Regions from separate parts of the Paraburkholderia sprentiae WSM5005 genome, predicted to be linked through region 1. Evidence: predicted binding sites of a transcription regulator. Region 1 holds the regulator's gene; the other holds the start of a gene.
The links. Region 1 encodes HrcA, which represses chaperone genes, less so after heat shock. Its sites were predicted from a motif close to TTAGCACTCNNNNNNNNNGAGTGCTAA; they were not measured.
Positions count from the first base shown of each region.

Region 2: the regulator HrcA is predicted to act here: its motif matches at 2,816-2,842, upstream of rpoH (RNA polymerase sigma factor RpoH).

Region 1 covers NZ_CP017561.2:486,948-491,158, reverse strand. Annotated here, with positions in the region: gene BJG93_RS02290 (hypothetical protein) at 156-317, shown strand; gene BJG93_RS02285 (RNA-binding S4 domain-containing protein) at 289-696, opposite strand; gene hemH (ferrochelatase) at 705-1,775, opposite strand; gene hrcA (heat-inducible transcriptional repressor HrcA) at 1,952-2,971, opposite strand; gene BJG93_RS02270 (NAD kinase) at 3,182-4,084, shown strand; gene recN (DNA repair protein RecN) at 4,152-4,211, shown strand, end outside.
Region 2 covers NZ_CP017561.2:310,941-315,151, forward strand. Annotated here, with positions in the region: gene BJG93_RS01500 (cytochrome ubiquinol oxidase subunit I) at 1-1,222, opposite strand, end outside; gene cydP (cytochrome oxidase putative small subunit CydP) at 1,212-1,472, opposite strand; gene rpoH (RNA polymerase sigma factor RpoH) at 1,818-2,753, opposite strand; partial or broken gene BJG93_RS01515 (acyloxyacyl hydrolase) at 3,100-3,200, shown strand; gene BJG93_RS01520 (nuclear transport factor 2 family protein) at 3,242-3,625, shown strand; gene ybiB (DNA-binding protein YbiB) at 3,695-4,211, opposite strand, start outside.

The DNA.
Region 1 (4,211 bases):
AATCAGATAGGGATTGAGTGCGGCCTGCAACTGACCTATTCTCCAATCATGGACCGGTCAACGCCACGTTAACCCTAATCTGACGTAAGCCTTACCGTCGCCTGAGAGTCCTTCCGATAGCCTGTCCCGGCCTACCACCTTCCCAAGGGAGTACCGTGAAACTGACCTTTGCCATCGGGGTGGTCGCATTGGTACTGATCGCGGGCACCACGACCATCTGCATGTCCGGTGCAGTCAACGACCACACCACCGAATACGGCGGCGTGCACGCCACCATGGAGCAGTTTTTCAATCCCCACCTGAAAATCTGTCGATAGTGCGCCGGTCGCGTTTGGTCGGCCGCCCGTGCAGTGCGGCGGCCGGCTCGTGATAGACCTTGCGCCGCTCCTGTTCGACCTGCCGCTTCGCCTTGCTCTGCGCGGTTTCCACATAAAGCGTCTGCGCGACGCTCGCCGGACCGCGTACATCGCAGACGCCCAGCACCTCCACCTGCCACACATACCGCTCGATCTCGATGTCGACCAGATCGCCGACGCGCACGTCCTTCGCCGGCTTCACCGTCGCGCCGCCGATGCGCACCCGCCCCTTCTCGACCGCCTCCGCGGCCAGCGAACGCGTCTTGAAAAAGCGCGCGGCCCACAGCCATTTGTCGATGCGCAGTTTCGAGCCCGGTTCGGTTGCAATGTGGTAGTTCATCTGCGTATTCAAGCTCCTGTCGCGTGCGGCACCGGCATCGCCTGCACCGGCCAACCCTGCAGATGCTGCGCGACGATTTCGCCGAGCGCGGCAACCCACGGCTGCGACGCGTTCAGACAGGCGATCCGGTGAAACTCCTTGCCACCCGCCCGCAGAAATTCGTCGCGCACTTCCATGCCGATTTCCTCGATCGTTTCGAGGCAGTCGGCGGTGAAACCCGGGCAAAACACGTCAGCACGCCGCACGCCTGCCGCGCCGAGTTCCTTCAGCGTCGGCGCTGTGTAGGGCTGCAGCCATTCGGCCTTGCCGAAGCGCGACTGGAACGTGATGCGGCATTCGACCGGCGTCAGCTCGAGCGCCTGCGTCAGCAGCGCACCGGTCTGCTGGCATTGCTCGTGGTACGGATCGCCCAGATCGAGGGTGCGCTTGGGTACGCCGTGGAAACTGAGCACGAGTTTGTCGCCCGCCGGGAAGTCGGGGCGGCCGTGCTGATGCCAGTAGTGACGCACCTGCGCGGCGAGCGCCGCGATATATGCCGGGTGATCGGCGTACTGGCGCACCGTGCGGATTTCCGGCTGATTGCGCATGCGCTTGAGCGCGGAAAATGCTTCGTCGAAAGCGGTCGCGGTGGTCGATGCGGAATATTGCGGATACATCGGCACCAGCAACACGCGCTCGGCACCCGCGAGCTTTAGTTGATTGAGCATTGCCGGAATGCCGGGGGTGCCGTAGCGCATCGCGTAGTCGACCAGCACCGTGTAGTCGTTCAGTTGCAGCAGGTGGTGCAAACCCTCCAGCTGCTTCTCGGTATGGACACGTAGCGGCGAGCCCTCGGGCATCCAGACCGCCGCGTACTTTTTCGCGGAGCTGCGGCCGCGAAACGGCAGAATCAACAGACGCAGAATCAGCTGCCACAGCAGCGCCGGGATTTCGACCACGCGCGGATCGGACAGGAACTGCGCGAGGTAGCGGCGGACCGCACGCGGCGTCGGCGCGTCGGGCGTGCCGAGATTGATCAGCAAGACCGCGACGCGATGCGACGTGGCGTTCTGGGAAGGCCGCTCGAGGTCGAAGCGCATAGGCAACAGAAATCACCGCTTCACGCGGCGAGTCGATCAGTGGAGATTCATTATAGCGGCGCGGGTTCTGCCCGGCGCCGCCAGACATCCCTGGCCGTTCGGACGATTGGCAGACGCCGCGCGTTCGCGCATCATGGCCGGCACGGGTTGCGATGACGGCTCCGCGAAGCAGGGGACTATTGCTGGCTGAGCGTGATGGACAGCAGCCGCGCGGTGATGTCGACGATCGGAATCACGCGGTTGTAGGCCATGCGGGTCGGCCCGATCACGCCGAGCGTGCCGACGATCTTGCCGTTCACCTCGTACGGCGCGGTAACGACGCTCATTTCCTCGATCGGCACCAGATTCGATTCGCCGCCGATGAAAATCTGCACGCCCGCCGCATGACTCGACACGTCGAGCAACTGAAGGAGGCTGGTCTTCTGGTCGAACACATCGAACAGCTTGCGCAGGCGCGCCATGTCGGACGAAAGATCGGCAACTTCGAGCAGATTGCGCTCGCCAGAAATCAGCACGGTCTCACCGGTGTCGGATTCGTCGGTGCTTGCGGTGACGGCCGCGTGCATCAGCGAGGTCATGTCGCCGCGCAGCTCGTCGATTTCCTCGCGCAGGCGCCGGCGCACTTCGTCGAACGACAGGCCCGCGAAGTGCGCGTTGATGTAATTGGAGGCTTCAACCAGTTGCGAAGGCGAAAAGTCGCGCTGGGTGGCGAGGATGCGGTTTTGCACGTCGCCTTCGGGCGTCACGATGATCAGCAGAATGCGTTGGTCCGACAGGCGCATGAATTCGATCTGCTTGAACACATGGCTGCGACGCGGCGTGAGCACAACGCCGGCGAACTGCGACAGGTTGGACAGCACGCTCGCCGCCGCGGCGACGATCTTCTGCGGTTCGCCCACTTGCAGCGTGGTCTTGACGGTGCGCATCACCGCCTCTTCGTCGGCGGCGGATTCGACCGTCAGCATCGTGTCGACGAACAGACGATAGCCGCGCGGCGTCGGAATGCGTCCCGCCGAGGTATGCGGACTGATCACGAGCCCGAGATCCTCGAGGTCCGACATCACGTTGCGGATCGTGGCCGGGCTCAGTTCGAGGCCCGAATAACGTGACAGCGTGCGCGAACCGACCGGCTGACCTTCGGCGATGTAGCGCTCAATCAGCGTTTTGAGGAGGGTTTGTGCGCGAGGATCTAGCATGACGAAAAATTTTAGCTCAATGGCACCGCAGCCGCGAGCGCCCGCGGCGTCCGCCCCCAGCGAATGCGCCGCCGTCGGCCAGCTCGCATGTCATCAGGTCTTCACCATTCTAACGACAATCGCGACATGCGCTGACACCCTGCGTGCGCAGGACCACAGCCGGGTTGGTCGGCGGTTCTTTTCAGGCCCTACCTATGGTGTAATGCCGGCATGCAAGTGACCAGCCAGTTCAAGACCGTCGCGCTCGTCGGGCGCAGCAATACGCCAGGCATCGCCGAGCCGCTGACCGCGCTCGCCGCGTGCATCGCGAAGCTCGGCCTCGAAGTCGTGTTCGAAGCCGACACGGCCGCCGAGATCGGCGTGACCGACTATCCGGCGCTGCGTCCCGCCGAGATCGGCGCGCGTGCCGACGTCGCCGTGGTGCTCGGCGGCGACGGCACGATGCTCGGCATCGGCCGCCAGCTGGCGCCGTATCGCACGCCCTTGATCGGCATCAACCACGGACGGCTCGGCTTCATCACGGACATCCCGATCTCCGACATGCGCGAGATCGTGCCGCAAATGCTGTCCGGCAATTTCGAGCGCGAGGAGCGCGTGCTGCTCGAAGCGCGCATCGTGCGCGACGGCACGGCGATCTACCACGCGCTCGCGTTCAACGACGTGGTGGTCAACCGTAGCGGCTTCTCGGGTATGGCGGAGCTGCGCGTGTCGGTCGACGGCCGCTTCATGTACAACCAGCGCTCGGACGGCCTGATCGTCGCGACGCCGACCGGCTCGACCGCGTACGCGCTGTCGTCGCAGGGGCCGATCCTGCATCCGCAACTGCAAGGCATCGTGCTCGTGCCGATCGCGCCGCACGCGCTGTCGAACCGGCCGATCGTGTTGCCGGACGAATCGAAGGTCAGCATCCAGATCGTTTCCGGGCGCGAGGTGAACGTCAATTTCGACATGCAGTCGTTCACGTCGCTGGAGCTCGGCGACACGATCGAGGTGCGCCGTTCGCGCCACACGGTGCCGATGCTGCATCCGGTCGGCTATAGCTATTACGCGACGCTGCGCAAGAAGCTGCACTGGCACGAGTACCCGTCGCACGAAGAAGACCCGAGACCGTAAGCGGCGCTCTGAATTGCGCACACCGCCGCGGCCGACACCCGAATCCCAAGCTCACCCGAAGACTCCCATGCTTCGCCATCTCTCGATACGCGACTTCGTCATCGTCGCCGCGCTCGACCTCGAATTC
Region 2 (4,211 bases), 180 kb from region 1:
GCACGAAGGTCGCGAGGAATAGCAGGCCAAGGCCGACCATCACGCGAAACGAGTAGAACAGCGGTAGCACCGGCGGAATCGTGGCTCTGGCCGCGGCGGCGATCTGGTCTGGCGTCGCGTCGGTGACGTTCGGCGTGAACTGCTTGAGCAACAGGCCGTAGCCGAGATCGTCCTTGTACTTGTCGAAGGCGGCATGCGCTTCGTCGCTCGCGTCGCCTCCCTTCAACCTTTGCAGCGCCGAATAAGCGAGCATGCCGTCCTTGATGCGACCTTCGTTTTCGGCGATCAGGTCGCGCAGGCCGACCACGGGCTCGTCGAGCGAGCGGGTCGCGATGATGCCGAGCGCATACGGCACACGGATCGCGTAGTCGGTGCGTTGCTCCTTCTGGTTCGGAATACCGAATATCGTGAACGGTGCCGGCGCGGGCGCGGTCTCCCATTCGGATTCGATCGCGGCGAGCTTGGCCTGTTGGACTTCACCGGTGCGATAGCCGGATTCGTCGCCGAGCACGATCACGCACAGCGCCGACGCGAGACCGAAGCCGGCGGCAATCGCGAACGAGCGCAGCGCGAACTCGGTGTCGCGGCGCCTCAACAGATACCACGACGACACGCCGAGCACGAAGATCGCCGCGGTCACATAGCCGGCCGACACTGTATGCACGAACTTCACCTGCGCGACCGGATTGAAGATCACCGAGCCGATGCTGTCGAGCTCCATACGCATCGTCTGGTAGTTGAACTTCGCGCCGACCGGATTGTTCATCCAGCCGTTGGCAATCAGGATCCACAGCGCCGACAGGTTCGAACCGAGCGCGACACAGAACGTGACGATCAGATGCTGGATTTTTGACAATCTGTTCCAGCCGAAGAAGAACAGGCCGACGAACGTCGATTCGAGGAAGAACGCCATCAGTCCTTCGACGGCGAGCGGCACACCAAAAATGTCGCCGACGTAATGCGAGTAATAGGCCCAGTTGGTGCCGAACTGAAACTCGAGGGTGAGGCCGGTTGCGACGCCCATTGCAAAGTTGATCGCGAACAGCTTGCCCCAGAACTGCGTCATGTCCTTGTAGATCTGCTTGCCGGTCATCACATAGACGGACTCCATGATGACGAGCAGCCAGGTGAGACCGAGCGTGAGCGGCACGAACAGAAAGTGATAAAGCGCCGTGATGGCGAACTGGAGCCGCGACAGTTCTACGACTTCGCTAACGGGCATGTCGATTACCTCGGGACGGATGCGGGACAGGCACCGACAGCAGCGCCTGCGCGACCTGCTCAGGCGGCAGCATCATGTGCTCCGCCTGCGGATGATTGAAGAATGTGAACTTGAGCGTCATCAGCAGTGCGAACTTGATGGCGAGGATGATGGCGATATCGCGCGCCAGCGTTGGACCGCGCACCCACCTGGTGAACCGGCCGCGCCAGCGCGACCGGACAGTGCTGCTGCGATTGAGGGCTATGGTCATGATCGGTCGAAGACGACTTCACGCCGGTGACTCCGGCCGGATCCAGACCGCCATGGCCGTCAGGCAGTCTGGCGAATGCATGCCGATTGTAGGAGATGAACCTTGCGCGCTCAGGTTTAGCCATGCGGCGTCAGGTCGCGAAACTTGCCGCGTTCGCGAAGTATTGCCACCGGACTTGCGATACGTCAAGAAAGGCTTACCGGCCTCGCTCGTGAGACCGTGGGTGTGCCGCCACGAACGCGCGGCCGCGCAAACGGAAGAATGGACGAAAACAATGAAAAAAGCCCCGCCGTCTTGCAAGGGCGGGGCTTTGAGCGCCAGTTACGCGCGCATGGGTTCGACGCTTTATGCGTATTCGGTCAGCGCGCCGCGCATCTTCTTCATCGCGCTGGCTTCGATCTGGCGGATGCGTTCGGCCGAAACGCCGAACTCGTCGGCCAGCTCGTGCAGCGTCGAGCCACCTGAGCCGTCGTCGGCCACCTTCAGCCAGCGCGCTTCGATGATGCGGCGGCTGCGCGGATCGAGCGCGTCGAGCGCGCTTGCGATGCCGTCGCTTTGCAGCCGGTCGCGCTGACGGGAAGCGAGCACGGCGGTCGGCTCGTTGTGCGAGTCGGCCAGATAGGCGATCGGTGCGTACGATTCCTCACCGTCCTCGACCTGACCTTCGAGCGCGATGTCGCCGCCCGACAGACGCGTTTCCATTTCCGCGACCTCTTCGCGCTTCACGTTCAATTCCTTGGCGAGACCGTCGATCTCGTCCGGCGTGAACGCGCCGAGACCTTGCTTGTGGCTGCGCAGGTTGAAGAACAGCTTGCGCTGCGCCTTGGTGGTGGCGACCTTCACCATGCGCCAATTGCGCAGGATGTATTCGTGGATCTCAGCCTTGATCCAGTGCATCGCGTACGACACGAGGCGCACGTTTTGCTCCGGATCGAAGCGCTTGACCGCTTTCATCAGGCCAATGTTGCCTTCCTGGATCAGGTCGGCGTGCGGCAAACCGTAGCCGAGGTAGTTACGCGCGATGGACACGACGAGTCGCAGGTGCGACAGCACAAGGCGGCGCGCCGCCTCCAGATTGTCGTGTTCGCGAAACTCGGTGGCGAACTGGCGTTCTTCCGCCGGCGTCAGCATCGGAATCCGGTTGACCGCCTGAATGTAGGCGTCGATGTTGCCCAGTTGACCGGACAGCAGCGAGAAATGCGAGAGCGCCAGTGCACCTGCCGGAGCGGCCTTAGCCGACGACGGGCTCAGAGTACTCGGAAGGGTCATTGCATGGCTCACGTGTGAAGCTCCTTTGGAATCAGACAAATAGCGGACTCAATAAACGACTTCAGCGATGGATGTTAGCACTCTGATCCGCCGAGTGCTAATGATTAGAGGTCGCAGCGCTATCTAAGTTCCCGAAAATCCTATTGAGTTTCGCCTTTCGATAGTCATCATACGCTATATTTGGCTTGCCGGTTTGACCCATACAAAATAGCAATCGGGGCCGCATCGTTCACATATTCGGCTTGGTTCTGCCTGTTTATAAGAGAATAACTTCGTGTCTCACTGCATCGCTCGTGCGATTGACGCTCTTGAACTTGCGCGGAAAGTAAAGCAAGCAGTCGCTTAATAATCGCCACCTCACGACGCCGGCTATCGCTTCGGTGCGAGTCCAATGGCGGTATCAAAGAGCCGAATCCTGGTATAAATTTCAGCCAGCTGTGTTTGCAGTATCACTTCTGACGGTGGCCGCCTGCGGCTTACGGTGTGCGAGGGTCTATGCAATGGCGGCAAAGATGATCGAAGCGATTCGCGGGCTCGAGCGAGAGCGTTTTCGCGCGATGGTCGACGGCGATGGACAATCGCTCGACACACTGCTTGCGGACAACGTGAGCTACGTCCACACGAACGGCAAGCGCGAGACGAAACGGCAATTCATCGACGGCATCGTCGCGGGGCGCCGCCGTTATCGGCAAATCGAGGTGCAGTCGCAGGACGTGTTGCCGGCCGGGCGCGAGACCTACGTGGTCACGGGCCGCGCGCTGATCGAGATGGAGGCGAACAACGGCGCGCTGCTGTTTCCGATTGCCTATACCGCGATTCATACGCAGGAAGACGGGCAGTGGCGGCTGATCGCATGGCAGGCGACGCGTTGCGCGCTGGAGTGAGATTTGACAGAGCCCGACATGCCTCGTGAGCGTGCCCGCGGCGGCAGCGCAACGGCAACCCGCGCGCCGTCAGCCCGCCGTCTTCGCGATGTCGACGATCAGCTCGACCTGCCGCTCGATCGCGCCCGGCACCGGCGCTTCGCCGCGCAGCACGGTCGCGATCCAGGCGGCCGTGGTCGCCGCGTCGCGGGCCTCGGGCAGTTCCACGTCGGGCGCATCGGCCGACGAGCGTTCGTGCGGCAGCCGCGTCTCGCAGATGCCATCATGCAGCCAGTCGACCTGCACCTGCCGGCGCGTATCGGCGACCGCCTCGCCTTCGGTGCCGCGCGCGAGCAGCGCACCGCCGACGGCCGCATCGGGGTGCGCGATGAACAGCTGCGTGAGGCTGTCGCGATACGGCGGATGCGTGTAATTGACGAGCCGCAGTCCCGCGGGCGCGAATGGCTGCAGCAGCTTCACGAGCGTATGCGTCGAATTGCGCACACCCATGCGCCGGCGCAGCGCGAGCAGGCGCGCGAGCTGGGGCGCGAGTACCTCGATCGATGCGAAGGCGACGCGCCGCTCGTCGAGTCCAGCCTCGATCTGT